DNA from 4 places in the Chitinophaga sp. Hz27 genome. Region 3 is predicted to be linked to each of the others. Evidence: riboswitches for the same ligand, from Rfam matches in the RefSeq annotation. Region 3 holds a riboswitch; each other region holds the start of a gene.

The links. A riboswitch is a leader RNA that binds a small molecule or an ion and turns the genes downstream of it on or off. The one in region 3 is predicted to bind cobalamin.
Region 1: another riboswitch for cobalamin. It lies ahead of ACE38W_RS21585 (DUF5074 domain-containing protein); the one in region 3 lies ahead of metE (5-methyltetrahydropteroyltriglutamate--homocysteine S-methyltransferase).
Region 2: another riboswitch for cobalamin. It lies ahead of ACE38W_RS05375 (DUF5074 domain-containing protein); the one in region 3 lies ahead of metE (5-methyltetrahydropteroyltriglutamate--homocysteine S-methyltransferase).
Region 4: another riboswitch for cobalamin. It lies ahead of ACE38W_RS12730 (TonB-dependent receptor plug domain-containing protein); the one in region 3 lies ahead of metE (5-methyltetrahydropteroyltriglutamate--homocysteine S-methyltransferase).

The regions. Positions count from the first base shown of each region.
Region 1 covers NZ_JBHKFJ010000009.1:109,183-113,359, forward strand. The annotation lists gene ACE38W_RS21570 (YhcH/YjgK/YiaL family protein) at 1-399, shown strand, start outside; gene ACE38W_RS21575 (GNAT family N-acetyltransferase) at 399-881, shown strand; gene ACE38W_RS21580 (YccF domain-containing protein) at 883-1,251, shown strand; gene ACE38W_RS21585 (DUF5074 domain-containing protein) at 1,345-2,481, opposite strand; cobalamin riboswitch at 2,617-2,838, opposite strand; gene ACE38W_RS21590 (hypothetical protein) at 2,974-3,855, shown strand; gene ACE38W_RS21595 (acyltransferase family protein) at 3,926-4,177, shown strand, end outside.
Region 2 covers NZ_JBHKFJ010000002.1:361,901-366,077, forward strand. The annotation lists gene ACE38W_RS05360 (glycoside hydrolase family 97 protein) at 1-83, shown strand, start outside; gene ACE38W_RS05365 (DUF2809 domain-containing protein) at 210-623, opposite strand; gene ACE38W_RS05370 (glycosyl hydrolase family 18 protein) at 752-2,407, shown strand; cobalamin riboswitch at 2,504-2,724, shown strand; gene ACE38W_RS05375 (DUF5074 domain-containing protein) at 2,981-4,177, shown strand, end outside.
Region 3 covers NZ_JBHKFJ010000007.1:301,036-305,212, reverse strand. The annotation lists gene ACE38W_RS18290 (carboxypeptidase-like regulatory domain-containing protein) at 1-493, shown strand, start outside; gene ACE38W_RS18285 (DUF4249 domain-containing protein) at 514-1,377, shown strand; cobalamin riboswitch at 1,538-1,727, shown strand; gene metE (5-methyltetrahydropteroyltriglutamate--homocysteine S-methyltransferase) at 1,882-4,177, shown strand, end outside.
Region 4 covers NZ_JBHKFJ010000005.1:153,971-158,147, reverse strand. The annotation lists gene ACE38W_RS12740 (ThuA domain-containing protein) at 85-894, shown strand; gene ACE38W_RS12735 (hypothetical protein) at 977-1,546, shown strand; cobalamin riboswitch at 1,633-1,836, shown strand; gene ACE38W_RS12730 (TonB-dependent receptor plug domain-containing protein) at 1,954-3,972, shown strand; gene ACE38W_RS12725 (YncE family protein) at 3,982-4,177, shown strand, end outside.

The DNA.
Region 1 (4,177 bases), on a different contig from region 3:
GTAAAGGCTTTCGAATACCTCCAGCAAACGGATTTTAATGCCGTTGCCAAAGGCAAATATGAAATTGACGGTGATAATATCTTCGCCATCGTCAATGAATACGATAGCATCGAAGAAGCAGGTGAGCAGATGGAATCACATCGTAAATACATCGATGTACAATATGTTGCTGCAGGAGAAGAACGTATAGGCCATGATTTTCTGGGAGATAAAACCCCGTCACGCGCCTACAGCGAAACAGAGGATTATATGTTATTTGCAGAGAAACCTGCGTTCTATACCATCCTTAAACAAGGTCAGTTTGCCATCTTTTTTCCTACTGATCTGCATATGCCAAACCTTCGTGTAAACGGTCCTGTACCCGTTAAAAAAGTAGTTATAAAAATCAGTGTACAATAATGAGTGTAATTTTCAGGGATATTGTGCCAGCAGATAACCCGGTAATGGCGGCAATTATCCGACGTTCCATAGAGGAATTTGATGTGCCCACAGAAGGTACAGCCCACACCGATCCCACAACAGATAACCTTTACCAGTTATTCCAGACGCCAGGCTCCAGGTATGCCATCGCTGAAGATGCAGGCGTAATATTAGGTGGCTGTGGTATATTCCCAACCAACGGCCTACCTGCAGGTTGCGCCGAACTGGTTCGTTTTTTTCTGTCTCCTGCGGCCAGAGGAAAGGGACTTGGTGTTAAATTGCTGGAGAAATCATATGAGTTTGCCAAGGAAGAAGGATATACCAGTCTTTACCTGGAATCATTTTCTGAGATGACTCGCGCTATTGCGCTCTATGAAAAAAATGGTTTCGATTATCTACCAGCGCCATTAGGTAATTCAGGTCACGATGCCTGCACCATTTGGATGCTGAAAACATTGTAACATGAACCTCATCGGTAATATAATCTGGCTAATCTTTGGAGGCTTCTTTTGTGCGATGGGTTATTTTATTGCAGGCCTATTATCCTGCTTTACCATCATCGGTATTCCTTTCGGTATCCAATTCTTTAAAATCGGATTGCTTACGCTGATGCCTTTTGGCGCTCAGGTAAGAGAAGGAAACGCACCTGTTGGTTGCCTCGCTACTATTTTCAATATCATCTGGATTTTCACAGGAGGCCTGTTGGTTGCCCTCGGGCATCTTGTCTTTGGCTTCCTGCTGGCTATTTCTATCATCGGCATACCTTTTGCTCGCCAGCATTTCAAGCTGATGACGCTGACATTTGCCCCTTTTGGTAAAGTAGTGTACTAACCCTTCTATATATACGAAGCACAGACTGCTATTGAAAAGGGCTGACCCGGAATATTTCCCGGTCAGCCCTTTCTTATGATGGATATAAAGCAATTATTGCAGGAATACCGGCATAGCAGGGAAGTACCATCCATTGTAAGTAACGGTTTTCTTCAGCTCACCAGTGCTGGCATCATAGAAGAGTACCCGGTTGATATTACCTGTAATAGAACCGTTGATGGTAAGTGCAATAATCTCATTGGTAGATTTATTATAACCAATAGCAGAACCATAGAAATACTGACCAGTAGGCAGGGTAATAAATGGTTGTGCAAGAGATGTAGGATCACCGATCATATAACGGTATACTTTGGTACCGCCAGAAAAACCAGCACCTGGACTAATAAAGATCACATTCTCTTTAGTGCTTGCAGAGATGCTTGCATGGCGCCATGCACCCCATGGAGAAGATACAGTAAAGCCAGATTTAAAGCCAGTTCTTTCCAGTGTAGCAGGGTTGATGGAAATCAGTGAATCGCTGGTGGCTGCCCATACCGTACCATCTTTAGAGATGGCAAAGCCCTGGTTAGCTTTTCCAAAACGTTTCGCAAATTTATAATCTGCGGTGTTGATGGCTACGATACCATCTGTTTGTGATAAAGCAAAAGCATATTTACCAGCAACGATCATATCACCTACATAACCACTGATGCTATCCACTTTTTTATCAATAGATAAAGTTGTCAGACTAACAGGATATACGCCATCGCCGGTACTGAGTAAGCCTCTGTACTGGTCGATGCCTACGAAGGCATGACCATCGTTTTTAGGCAGGGAAGCAGCACGGCCAGTCTCTTTCATGGTGCGTACATCTGTTGCTACCAATGGGCCACCAGCTTTTACTACGATATACATTTTGTTGTTGAAAACAGTCGCGAATTCCAATGAGTTGGAAGGTTTTCCTAAACTATCGGCAGGGTTCTCTTTCTTGTAAACGCTGGTCTGCAGAGAATCTCCAGCATAGGTGTAAAAATGAAGGTCTCCATTTTCATGACCAAACCAACCTTCATTGGCAATGAAGAAACCACCTTCGTATTTGGCAGGAGTGCTGCCAATGTTGTTGTCATCTTTATGACATGCTCCCAGAGAGATTGCTGTAGCAAGGAAAATAGCGCCGTATAGGCGTTTACGTAAGAGGCTGCCGGAATTGATATGACGCAGCTTTTGCATCAGTTGTACAGTTTTTTTCATTTCTTGATTTTTACGAAACATATAATGCCAAGGCAATCATGCAACTCGCGATATTGCAGTAATTGACAGGAATTCATGAGTTCAGGTAGCACCGTTAATCAGGTACTGGTCTTATATGTTCTTCTCCCGAAAACGCCAAGACGGATGCAAGCTGGCAGGTCTTCTGGCTCTCCTTTTTTCCGGCGGGCCTTCCCGTTTCTAAGTAGTAGAAACAGTGGCAGAAGTTGTCCGAAAAATGGTTTTCTTGTGAGATGAAAACCAGGATTACAGCTACGGGGATAGCTCCGGTATTGCACCGGATTCCCTTTTAATGTTACAGTCAGTGCGACTTTAACAACCAGTTGCGAGGCGCAAACCTACGTCAACTATTCATAAAAAACAAACTGCTGATTGTGATGTCTGCTTATCCAGGCAAATTTTGTTTTGAAAAATTTAAGGAAATAGAGGGTTACCTGAAAGGTGTTTCAGGTATAAAGGGGAAACGACCTAATCATGCGTTACTCCATACCACTGTGGGTTTTACCCGCCCTGACCCTTGCTGCCTGTTCGGCAGGACCATCCGCTCGTTATCATAGCGCTGATGCTACAGCAGAAAGTAAAGTGAACGCAAATGCTATTACGGAAGCTGCTGATTCTGTGGCTTTCGAAAATGATATCGCGTCGTTGAACTCCGCTTCCCGTAAGCGTATTCGTAGCGCTGATATTCAATGCCGCGTCAATAGTGTATTCGATGCCGTTAATACCATTGAGCATGTAACCCACGCTGTAAATGGCGTAATCGTTAACAGTAATCAATACACGCAATCCAGGAATGAAAAGTATTTACCGTATACAACTGATTCACTCCGGCAAGTAAAAATTTATACGACCGCGGCAGATATACAATTGAAAGTTCCTGTGTCCAGCCTGGATTCTGTGGTACGTGTGATCACCGGTATGGCTACGTATATCGATCACCGTACCTTAAAGGATGAAGATAAAACACTGAACTATCTGTCTAATGCCCTTCGTAATAATAGCACGCCATCAACTGTTGTCGCTGATAAGAAAACTTCTTCTGCCGATGCAGCCAGTTATAATGACGCTAAGAAAAATGAGAAGATTGATCGCCAGCTCAGCAATCTGGCTATCATCGATGATGTCAACAATGCCTCGATTACCGTTGCCCTCGTACAACCAGATAAGGCAGATGTGCAGATGGTCGTAAACCCGGATGCCATCAACAAAGCAGGATTTGGTACAGAACTAAAAATGGCAATGATTGATGGGGCAGACTTACTAAGAAATATCATTATTTTCCTGATCAGCATCTGGCCATTTGTGATCCTTGGTGTATTAGGTTACCTGACCTTCAAAAAGCTAAAGAAGGCCTGATAACCGCTACTGTAAAAGGTTGGAAATCTCTCAATTATTTATTTAAATTGTGATCTTCATAACCTTTTGCATGAATACATCAACCAAAACACGACTATTGTCGCTGGACGTATTCCGGGGCATCACTGTAGCAGCCATGATAATGGTTAATAACCCGGGAAATTGGAGCTTTGTATACGCTCCACTGGAACACAGTAAATGGAACGGCTGTACGCCAACAGACCTGATATTTCCTTTCTTTCTCTTTATAGTAGGGGTTTCCGTACCCTATGCCATGGGCACAAAGAAAGAAGATCCTGCCAATCATACATCACTTATCCTG
Region 2 (4,177 bases), on a different contig from region 3:
TTACTGCGGATATAAAAACTGTTTTGCATCTCCGACTGGCAAAAGGCGGTGGAGCTGCAGTAAGTCTGGTACCCGTAAATTGATAGATAAACGGATGATAGAGGCAAAACGGCTGTACTTGTTGGTACAGCCGTTTTTGTTTTTGCAGTTGTAACAGCAGATTGAAATTTGTTGCAACAACCCACTGCATTATTATATCAGTATAACGTTTATGCCTTTGCGTTAGTACGCTTAAGTAATGCTTCGCCTACATGGCAGAAGGGATAAGCTAGTAAGGCCCCACCAGCATAACAAACGATATCACTCCATAAAAAACCATACCCCAATATAAGCCCAAAAGGAAAAGTATTTCTGAGATGTACCAGCCAGGGAGCCTGGCAGAGCTGCTGTATTTCTATCAATACACAGAAGATAAATCCTCCGAGGATAACCTTCCATAGTTGGGGCCGTATCCATAGAAACCGCAATCCAAAGACGGCGAAGGTTGCATAAAGGATATCTCCACCATATTCACTAATAAATGCAGGAAAAAAATCCGGCGAATGTCTGGTGGCGAGTCCTGCCCACATGGTAATGGCCAGCAGGAAAATGTAGTATAGGCGTATACGTAAGTTGTTGTTCATCAGGATACAAAAATAATTAATCGTCCTTGACGTAGTAATGTCGTAGTGTTAAAATTTTGACTTGTATAGTTGGAGAATATTTTTGTCGAGACGCTTATATTCTTTTCCTCACCTGTAAAAATCCCCTTATGAAAACACGTTTATCCACGTTGTTACTTTTGTTAATCTGTTTTTTATCTGTCAGGGCGCAAACGCCATTCCGTGTGGTCGGTTACATGCCAAGCTGGTCGGGCAGTGTAAGCAGTGTGCAGTATAGTAAACTGACACACATCAATTATGCTTTTTTGTTACCTACTGCAACTGGCGGTTTGCAAGCAATTGATAACCCAAGTAAACTGCAGAGTCTTGTCAGTACTGCACATGCCAATAATGTGAAGGTGCTGATTTCTGTTGGCGGCTGGAACAATGGCGATGACAGCGGCTTTGAAGGCCTTGCTGCTAACAGTGGCTATCGCAGCACCTTTGTCAACAACATGGTCAACTTCGTCAATCAGTATGGATTGGATGGTGTTGATATTGACTGGGAATATCCGGATGCCGGCGCATCTGCCAACAACTACATATCGCTGATGACGCAGCTCAGTACAGCGATGCATAACAATGGCAAACTATTGACAGGCGCGCTTGTAGGTACGGGTGGTTCCAGTATTCTCAGCAGTGCTTTTGCTTTGGTAGATTTCTACAATCTCATGGCTTACGATTACAACAACTTTGACCACTCTACCTACACGTATGCTACACAGTCGGTTTCGTACTGGCTTGGCCGTGGGTTGCCAGCGTCCAAACTAGTGCTGGGCGTACCTTTCTACGGGCGTCCTAGTTGGGAGTCGTTTGCGCAGCTGGTGGCCAGAGGTGCAGATCCTTATGCAGATGTATTTGATAATGTAGGGTACAATGGTATCACTACTATCAAGCAAAAGACCAATCTTGCATTTGATCAGGGCAGTGGTATTATGATCTGGGAGCTGTCGCAAGACGCTACCGGCGCTAACTCGCTGGTATCAGCCATTCATGATGTGGTGGTATCGCGTACTACGCCAAGTACTGCACCTATAGGCAAGGTGATTACCTTGAAAGGTAATAATGGTTTGTATGTAAGTGGTGAGAATGGTACTACTGCGATGAACTGCAACCGTGCTACACCAGGCACCTGGGAGCAGTTTTCTGTATTGGATGCAGGCGGTGGTAAGATCGCACTGCGTTCTATGGCTAAGTATGTTTCTTCTGAAAACGGGCAGCAGGCGATTACCTGCAATCGTGCTACTGCGCAGGGATGGGAGCAGTTTACCTGGGTATCTAACAGCAATGGTACTATCACCTTATTATGTAACAATGGCGGATATATCAGCTCTGAAAATGGCGCTGCTGCTATGACGGCCAACAGAACGGCTGCAGGCACCTGGGAATCATTTAACTACAGCGTTGTAGGTAATGTGGTAGGCCCTATTACCGCAGTGACCAGCGCTACCGCCAATACGAGCAATGCTGCGATGCAGTTGTCGGCTATGACTCCCGAAACGGAGAAGGCTGGTGTTAACCACACGATCAGCGTATATCCTAACCCGGTAGTAGCAGGTGGTAATATATATGTTAAGGTTCCTGACTACAACAGTAATTCGGCGGTAAAAGTAATGCTGCTAAGTGCCGGCAGGCAAGCGATACAGCAGCAACAGGAAACTACTGGTAGCTTCACCGTGAAGGTAGGTAATGTGGCTGCAGGTACCTATTTCCTGGAGATCTTCCATAACGGTAAACAATATACGCAGAAGATCATCGTCCAATAATTTCTTTCAACAGCCATAGTGTAGGAAGCAGCTGCCATTTGGTGGCTGCTTTTTTTATGCATTCGTTAAGCATTTGGATTATATTAATACTTAGTTTAAGTTTGCACCGCAATTGGTTACCAGGGTCTGCAAAGGCCCGCGTATTAAAAGGGAATCCGGTGCGATGCCGGAGCTATCCCCGTAGCTGTAATCCTGTATATCTGTTATAGATATCGTTTTTTCGGTTCTCCACATGCCACTGTCTTGATAAGTAAAGATGGGAAGGCCGCCGAAGAAGCAGGAAAGCCAGAAGACCTGCCAGATGTAATTTTTCGTTCAGCACTTTCGGGTGAAAGGTTAAGAATGTTTTACTGGTAAACAGACCGGATTTTATTGGATTCATTTATGAAACAGTGATGTAATGTTGCACTGGCAGCAATATCGTTGATGTATGTATTGAAGTGACGCAATAAATGAATACGCTATACGCTGTGCTTTCCTGTGAAGTCAACCGAAACTTTTGTATGCCCCCTTTTTCCTGGTGTTGAATTATTTGTGAAATTATTTTTCATTAATAAATTCTACAAGATTCTCATGATGAAACTGAACAAATCCTTGTTCCTGCTGGCGTTGATGGCTACAGTAGTGTTCTCGTGTAAAAAAAATGATGATGTTCCTGGTCCTAAAATTACCAGTACAGGCACCAAAGACACCATCGCTTTTGGTAGTAGCATTACCTATCGGCCGCAGTTCAGCAACAAGAACGGACTTTCTTTCCAGTGGACCACCAACGGGGCGCCGGTAAGTACTGATTCTGTATTGCAGTTTGGATCTAATGCACATGGCGATTTCCATATCGTACTGACAGCTAAAAACCAGACGGGTATTGACTCTATTGTTTACAACCTCCATGTAAATGGTAAGTATGAAAATGGATTCCTGATGGTACAGGAAGGACAATACGGCGTAACCAATGGTGACCTTGCTTATTATAGTTACGACAGCAATAAGGTTATTCAGAACATCTACAAAACAGAAAATCCAGATAAAAATCTGGGGCCCAATACCAGCACTTTACAATTTGCCAGCATCTTTAACGGCAAAGTATATATGGTCGCAAAGGTAGGCGGGCCACTGGTTGTAACGGATGCTTATACCATGAAGGAAACTGGTCGCATCACTGCTTTACCACAGGATGAAGGGCATGCTTTTGTTGGTGTGGATAATGCTCGTGGTTTACTGAGCGCAGTAGATGGAATCTATCCGGTGAATTTAAGTACGCTTACTTTGGGTGCAAAGCTCGCTGGTATTACATCTGCGGCTGGAGATATGTTGTTGGTAGATAAATATATTTTCGCGCTTACCCAGGCAGATGGTGTTGTAGTGTTGAACACTACCGACTATAGCATTGTGAAAAAATTTCCTAATGCTACGATGGGCTTTACACGTACCAAAGATGGCGCGGTATGGGCTGCCGGCGATTCTTCGCTGATGCGTATAGATCCTGTTGCGCTGACATTGACTTCCATGAAATTACCATTTAAAGTTACTAATCCATGGGCGTTATGGTCCTGGAAATCAGGTTCGCTGACTACCAGCAGTAATGGTAATGATGTGTATATAGCGGCTCGTAATGAAACGGGCGGTATTGGCGGTACTATTGAATATGGCGGCACTAAATTGTACCGTTATGTTGCAGGTGATGCAAACTCGCTGTCAGCACCGTTTATCACACTTCCTGCCGGACAATACTTCTATGGTTCTGCAGTGCGTTTCAACGAACGAAAAAAT
Region 3 (4,177 bases):
TGGTAAAACAACGGGCTGGATCAGTTATACGCTGTCTCGTAGTGAACGCAGGACGCCAGGTATCAGTTTGAGCGAATGGTTCCTCAACAGGTATGACCGTACCCATAATCTAAACATCACCGCCACGCGTACTATTAGTAAGCGTGTATCCGTTTCCGGTAATTTTGTTTTTGCATCAGGCACACCAGCAACGTTCGCGGATAACCGCCTCGAGTTCCAGGGCTGGGATATTCCTTATAACAGCACTAACAGACGGAATACTTACCGCCTTTCTCCGTATAACCGGCTCGACCTCTCTATGACCCTCCGTGGCAAACAATTACATCGATGGAAAGGGGAGTGGGTATTTTCTCTTTATAACGTTTATGCAAGAAGAAATGCCTATACCGTTTACTTCCGCCAAGACCCTGACGATCCTAATAAGAGAGAAGCTGTTCGCCTTTCTATTATTGGAACCATCATTCCGGGCATCACCTATAATTTTAGTTTCTGATAACAGTAAAACTTATCTCCATGAAAAAAATAATAAGCATGATATCGTTGGTGTTGCTTTTGGGTTTTACTGCATGTGAAGATGCAATTGATCTCAACGTGGCAGAAGGCCAGTCGTACCCGGTACTGGATGCCTGGATCACTACCGATCAGGGCGTACAGACTATTCGTTTAACCATGTCCGTGCCTTATACTGCTCAGGATTCAGCTCCTGCGGTGAAGGAGGCAAGGATAATATTGAATGATCTCACTTCTGGTAACAGCTATCCATTCACCTATAACGGTGGCGTATATACGTATGATGCCAGCGCCAGGCCTATTGGCTATGTAAATCATGTATATAAGCTGCATATAGAATATAAGAATGAAATTTTTGAAGGCACAGACTCCATCAAGAGGGTGCCGCCTATTGATTCTATATTATTCGGCCATAAAACAGCAGAAGAAGCTACTTCCGGAAAGGAAGGTTTCTATGCTAAGTTTTTTGCGGTGGATATCCCTGGCGCTGGCGACAACTACTGGATCCGCTCTTACAGGAATGATACCCTGCATCGGCTGAAAGATTTACTTTCTATTGATGGTTCGCTGGAAGGAGGTATCTCTGACGGCACACCTTTTATTCTGCCGTTGACACAGCATATCACGGATTATGAACATCCTTTCCGCCTAAACGAAACGGTGGTGGTGCGTTTATCATCATTAAGCAAAAAAAGCTATGATTTTATGGCGCAGGTGTATCAGCAAATTACGACTACTGGCCTGTTTGCAAAGGTCCTGGAAAATGTGCCTTCCAATATGCAGAATACAACGCCTAAAGGGAAAGTGAAAATGTTAGGTTGGTTTGGAACAAGTGCTGTCAGCAGGGCAGAACGAAAGATCAAATAAGTAGTAATTAAACTATTGTTGTATTGGAATATATTTCTGTTTGTTTTGTTAAAACAATTGTTTTGTTCTGATATATGGGTAGATTAATGTTCTTTTTTTCTTTTAAATTTGTTTATGAAGATATTTATTCCTTAAATTGCCCTCAATATCTATTTAATTTACTTTTTGATACAGAAATGGTTGCTGCCAACGCAGCATTAAAAGGGAACGGTGTTTAAATCGCCGGCTGTCCCGCAACTGTAAGTAGTTACCTGAATCCTGTCCAACTTATGTTCATTGTCACCTGAAGACGAGAAGAACGGACACGGATACTACGAGCCAGGAGACCTGCCTTTTCTGCATGTTGACAATACTTTCGCGGATTGAAGTGGGGTCAGCTTTCGGGTATACTTGCTATTACTGACGTACGCAGTAACAGGCCAGGTATCCTCCCCACTATTCCCGCAGAAGGTGTTGAAGTAAAGATGACAGGATATCATCAATCACTTTAAAACCAACTGGGAAATGATTACACATAACCTGGGCTATCCAAGAATTGGTGCCCACCGTGAACTGAAAAAGGCCAGTGAAGCCTATTGGAGTGGTAAGATCACCGCTATTCAACTGGAACAAACGGCCAGGGATATACGCTTAAATAACTGGTATTTGCAAAAAGATGCCGGCATTGATATCATCCCCTGTAACGACTTTTCATTCTATGATCATGTGTTGGATACCAGTATGATGACAGGTGCCATTCCAACGCGTTACCATGATCTGCTGGTCGAAAAGCAGCTGCCACAGCTGGATTTACAGTTTGCTATGGCACGCGGCTACCAGAAAGAAGGATTGGATGTTACAGCCATGGAAATGACTAAATGGTTTGATACCAACTATCATTACATCGTTCCTGAATTTACTGCCAATCAGCAGTTCTCTCTCTTCTCTGAAAAAGTTATTCATCAGTTCAATGAAGCAAAACGTGCAGGCTTTAATGCTAAGCCTGTATTGCTGGGGCCTGTATCCTTCCTGTTATTAGGTAAGGAAAAAGAAAAAGGCTTCCATCGTTTACAGCTCCTCAATCGTTTGCTGCCGGTATACCTGGAAGTTTTGAAAAAACTCGATGAACTGGATGCACACTATATTCAATTTGATGAGCCTTGTCTCTCACTCAATCTCAATAAAGTAGAACTGGATGCAATAAGCAGTGCCTATTCCGCTATCCAGAAAGCATTTCCGCAGCTGCACCTGATTTTGGCATCGTATTTCGAATGTTACGGCGCTAACCTGGAGGCAGTGCTTAAATTACCGGTACAGACATTACATCTGGACCTCGTACGTTGTCCTTCACAGCTAGATGATATCCTGGCAACGGATATACGAAAAACAAAACTTCGTTTATCCCTTGGCGTAGTGGATGGTCGTAATATCTGGAAAAATGATTTCCGTCAATCGCTGGAGCTGATCAATAAAGCAAAAGCCGTGCTGGGAGAAGATCGCCTGCTGGTAGCTCCTTCCTGCTCTCTGTTGCATTCTCCATGTGACCTGGACCAGGAAACAGATGAAAAGAATCTTCCTGCTACCATTAAAAACTGGCTGGCATTTGCAAAGCAAAAACTGGATGAAGTAAAAACTTTGGCGGTGCTTGCAGGGGAGAATCCAACTGTGAATGCAGAACAGGAGCTGAAAGATAATGATGCTGCAATGGCGTCTCGCAGAACATCTCCGTTGATTCACCGTAAAGCAGTAACGGCAAGAGCAGCAGCTGTCACTGCGGCTGATGCGCAGCGTACAAGCCTTTTCGCAGCCCGTAAAAAAGCGCAGCAAAAGGTATTGAAACTGCCTATGTTCCCGACCACTACCATCGGTAGTTTCCCGCAAACGGCTACGGTACGTTCCTGGCGCAGTAAATGGAAGAAAGGAGAACTCACCCCGCAAGAATATGATCAACTCATCAAAGAAGAAACCGCCGCTTCCATCAGATGGCAGGAGTCTATCGGAATGGATGTATTGGTACATGGTGAGTTTGAGCGAAACGATATGGTCGAATATTTCGGAGAGCAGCTGGAAGGATTTGTATTCACTAAAAATGGTTGGGTACAGAGCTACGGCAGCCGTTGTGTAAAACCTCCTATCATCTTCGGTGATGTGGAACGTAAGGAAGCCATGACCGTTTACTATACCAAATATGCGCAGTCTCTCACAACTTTGCCTGTAAAAGGTATGCTGACAGGCCCCGTAACTATTCTGCAATGGAGCTTTGTCAGAAACGACCAGCCAAGAGCTGCTACCTGCCTGCAGATCGCATTGGCGATCCGTGATGAGGTGAAAGACCTGGAAGCTGCCGGCATCAAAGTAATACAGATAGACGAACCAGCATTAAGGGAAGGTTTGCCTTTGCGCAAGGAGAACTGGAACGCATACCTGGATGGTGCTGTAAGGGCCTTTAAAGTAGCATCCTCCGGTGTGGAAGACGCAACGCAGATTCATACGCATATGTGCTATGCCGAATTCAATGATATCTTTGAAAGTATTGCCGCATTGGATGCCGATGTGATCACTATTGAAACCTCCCGTTCTCAGTCTGAACTGCTGGAAGGTTTTGCTAGTTTCAAATATCCTAACGATATTGGCCCGGGTGTTTATGATATTCACTCACCGCGCATTCCTTCAGAAGAAGAAATGGTAAACCTGATGGAACAGGCTATGGCAGTAATTCCTGCCGAGCAATTATGGGTAAACCCTGATTGCGGCCTCAAAACCAGGGATTGGCCGGAAACCAAAGCTGCAGTAGCTGCCATGGTAGCAGCCGCTAAAACAT
Region 4 (4,177 bases), on a different contig from region 3:
TTCTCTACGTCAAATACCCCGTAATTCGCTACTGTAGGAGAATTTGTTGCTCATCTCTTCAAATTTCATTTATTTTTATCTCCTATGAAAAATGTATTACTTCCATTATTGTTATTACTGAGCTGCTGTACCTATGGGCAGAAAAAATTCCACGTCATCGCATTCTATACCGGCGAACAAGACCAGGCACATATCAGCTACGTTCATGAAGCCAACAAATGGTTTGATTCTGTAGCTACAGCCAATAATTTTGCGTACCGGCCTACCCGCAACTGGTCCCTGCTAAATGAAGATACCCTGCAAGGCTACCAGGTAGTGATGTTTCTGGATACACGACCTGAAAAACCAGAACAACGCGCTGCTTTCCAATCTTACATGGAAAAAGGCGGCGCCTGGATAGGCTTTCACTTTGCAGCATTTGCACTCACCCCATCTGCAGTACCTGCAAACTGGGATTGGTATCACAATACCTTCCTGGGCAGTGGCGCTTATGTCAGCAATACCTGGCGCCCTACTTCCGCGGTGCTGCGTGTAGAAGATCGCAAACATCCTGTGGTGAAAGGATTGCCACCTACCTTCAAATCCAGTCCCAATGAATGGTACCGCTGGAGCAACGATCTAACCAAAAATCCGGATATCGATATTTTGCTGGCAATTGATTCCAGCAGCTTCCCTTTAGGTACCGGGCCTAAACAATATGAAATATGGCATAGTGGCTACTATCCTGTGGTTTGGACCAATAAAAAATTCCGGATGGTATATATGAATATGGGACACAATGATATCGATTACGAAAACCACACAAACAAAGAGTTATCGTTTACTTTCGATAACCCTATACAAGGCAAGTTGGTACTACAGGCCCTGCTATGGCTAGGAAGAGGGAAGAAATAATACAAGGAGTACTCACTTGATTACTTAGCGGTATACAGGATAGAACTACGTATATTCGTTACTGTTAATGTATCCCTGTACCATGAAAAAGAATTGCTTTATCAATCTCGTAGGACTACTGTTTCTCCTTTGTGCTTGTGCCCATATGGTAAGCCCTGTTGGTAAAGTCAATGAGATGCCCTCGTATATGGGACAGGCCAGCCCGGGTGATAGTTGTATCGCTATTCTCGGGCCGTCTCCTTTTCGTAGCCTGCCTGGTGTGGACCTTGATAGCTTCAAAAGAGATATTCCGATAATCAATGCAGGAGATTTTGACGGTGAACAGAAGTCATTGGAGAGTGGTGTTCATAATACAACTATCGTCTTGCCATTTTTTGAAATTTTTGATGATACAGTCATAGTATATAAAAACCAGGAAAAGCTAGCCGAGATGAGGATCTACACGAATGAAAATCCTTATATCAGCACTGGGTACTCGTATAAAGATGTTGTAGCCGCTGATTTGTGTGTTACAGATGTCATTACCATCTGCTTGAAATCACAGCGGCGCTATATTCAATTTGTGCCGGATCTTCGCTTGCCGCTATGCAGCATTCAACGCTATAATCAAAAATGGTATATCAGTCCTAGAGCCAGTATGACTCTTAAATAGAATGTGCTTACAGACAGGTAATTAAGCCTTAATTTCCCCTACTGTCATTTATTCCCAACTTTTTAGCTAACTTCGCCCGGTTAAAAATAATACGATAGGCGCATGGTTTACGTCCTTTCTACCTGGAAGGCCGTAATTAAAAGGGAACTCGGGTGAAAATCCCGGACAGTCCCGCTGCTGTAAGTCTCCATAGAAAACGCCCAGGCTCTCCAAGGTCACTGTCTTTAAGATGGGAAGGCCGCCTGAGGTGGAGATAAGTCAGAATACCTGCCACACGCTTTGATTTTTGAGCTTTCGCGGAATGAGGCTCGGAAGTAATAGCTGTCACCTTACGGTGGCGTTTATACTATTTCCATTTTTATTACTCAACCGAAGGCTGTTAAATGCAAAATTAACAGGTGAGAAGTATGCAATGCAGGAAACCACAACGTTTCCTACTACATTTTGGGTGGCTCCTTTTGATATGTTTGTTCTCTGTACAGCTACAGGCGCAGCAGAAGGATACGGTTACCTCCAGGGATCTTCGCGAAGTCGCTGTGACGGCGCAAAGCGTTGGTAGGGAAGTTATTCCTGGCCAGAAGCTGCAGGCCGATGAACTGAAGCGGCTGGGCGGCAACTCCGTTGCAGATGCACTGCGTTTTTTCTCCGGCTTGCAGCTAAAAGACTATGGCGGCATCGGTGGACTGAAAACCGTGGATGTAAGAAGTATGGGTACCAATCAAACCGGCGTATTCTATGACGGTATCCAGTTAGGCAATGCCCAGAATGGCCAGGTAGATTTAGGTAGGTTCTCCCTCGATAATATGCAGGAGATATCACTGTATAATGGACAAAAAAGTAATATTTTCCAACCGGCCAAAGACTTTGCCAGCGCAGCAGCCATCTATCTCACCACATTAAAACCTTCTTTTGCGCCGGGTGAAAAAACGCATCTTAGAGGCACCTTTCGGACTGGCTCTTTTGGATTGGTAAACCCCGCATTTCTCTGGCAGCAGAAAGTGAATGATCATGTTACTGCCAACCTAAGCGCGGAATGGACTAATGCCAATGGCCGATATAAATTCAAATATGAAAAAGAAAAAGGCTACGATACCACGGCTATACGAAAAAACGGAGATGTAAACGCATTCAGGGTAGAAGGTGGCTTCAATGGAACGGTGAAAAACGGTGAATGGTCTGCCAAAGGCTACTTCTACGATTCGGAAAGAGGTTTGCCAGGATTTGTAGTCAACGGGGTTTTCGGACATGTAGACCGACAGTGGGATAGATCTTTCTTCTTCCAGTCTTCCTTTAAAAAAGCGTTTACACCAAAGTATAGCCTGCTGCTCAACGCAAAATACGCTAACGACTATACGAGATATTTACAACCGGATACCGCTTTGTTATATGTAGATAACGATTACAAACAACAGGAAATTTATCTGTCTGTTGCCAATCAGTATAGTATTACCAAATGGTGGTCTGTGGCGCTTTCTACAGATTTTCAGTGGAATGTACTGCAGTCTTATAATCTGAACAAAGACCTGCTGGCTAACCCTCACCGCTATACGACATTAATCGCGGCGGCTACCGCTATTAACTTTTCCCGCTTTACAGCACAAATGAGCATGCTGAGTACTATCCTGAACGAGGATAATCATATCAATATGCCGTATCCATCCAAGCAGGAGTTTACACCAGCAGTCTTCCTTTCCTGGCAGCCAGGGCGCCAGCCCGATTTTCGCCTACGCGGCTTCTATAAACGCATCTTCCGTATGCCAACCTTTAATGATGTATACTATACACCAGTTGGGTTGTCGGCACTCAAGCCGGAATTCACCACGCAATACGATGCTGGCTTCACCTGGTATAAAGCTAAAATCACGAATACCATAGCCGAACTCGGCGTAGACGTGGACGCCTACTATAATGAAGTAACCGATAAAATAGTGGCAGTACCCGGCGCAGATATGCTTCGCTGGCAGATGATGAATCTGGGATTTGTGAAAATAAAAGGCGCCGACCTGAAAGCAAAAGCTGTATGGCGCTTTGCGCAAGACTTACAACTTACCACCAGATTGACATATACTTTCCAGAAGGCACAGGACTTCACCAGTAAAGACGATACCTTCTATGGCGACCAGATTATTTATATCCCGGTGCATAGTGGATCATTTATTCTTGGTGCCAATTATCGCCTGTGGGAGCTGAACTTCAGTCAGATTTATACAGGAGAAAGATATAATGGTAAAAGAAATATTCCTGAAAATTACATGCAGCCCTGGTATACCAGTGATATAGCATTGGCGCGGACGCTAGCTTTCAGGCATTGCAACTTTAAACTCAGCGCCATGGTCAACAACGTACTTAATCAATACTATGATGTGGTACTGAGCTATCCGATGCCCGGCAGGAATTACAAATTCGTTTTAACGGTCAACCTATAAAATAGTTACATGATGATACAACAGCTACGGAAACTAATTCCCCTGACAGCAGCCATGCTGGCCTTATTTGCGGGTTGTCGCAAAGGGGATAAGATTGTGCCGTCCACACCATCCACCGTTACAGATCCTGTGCCGACTGCAAACCCTTCCGGGTTTTATCTGCTGAACGAAGGAAACATGGGTAGCAATAAGGCTACACTGGATT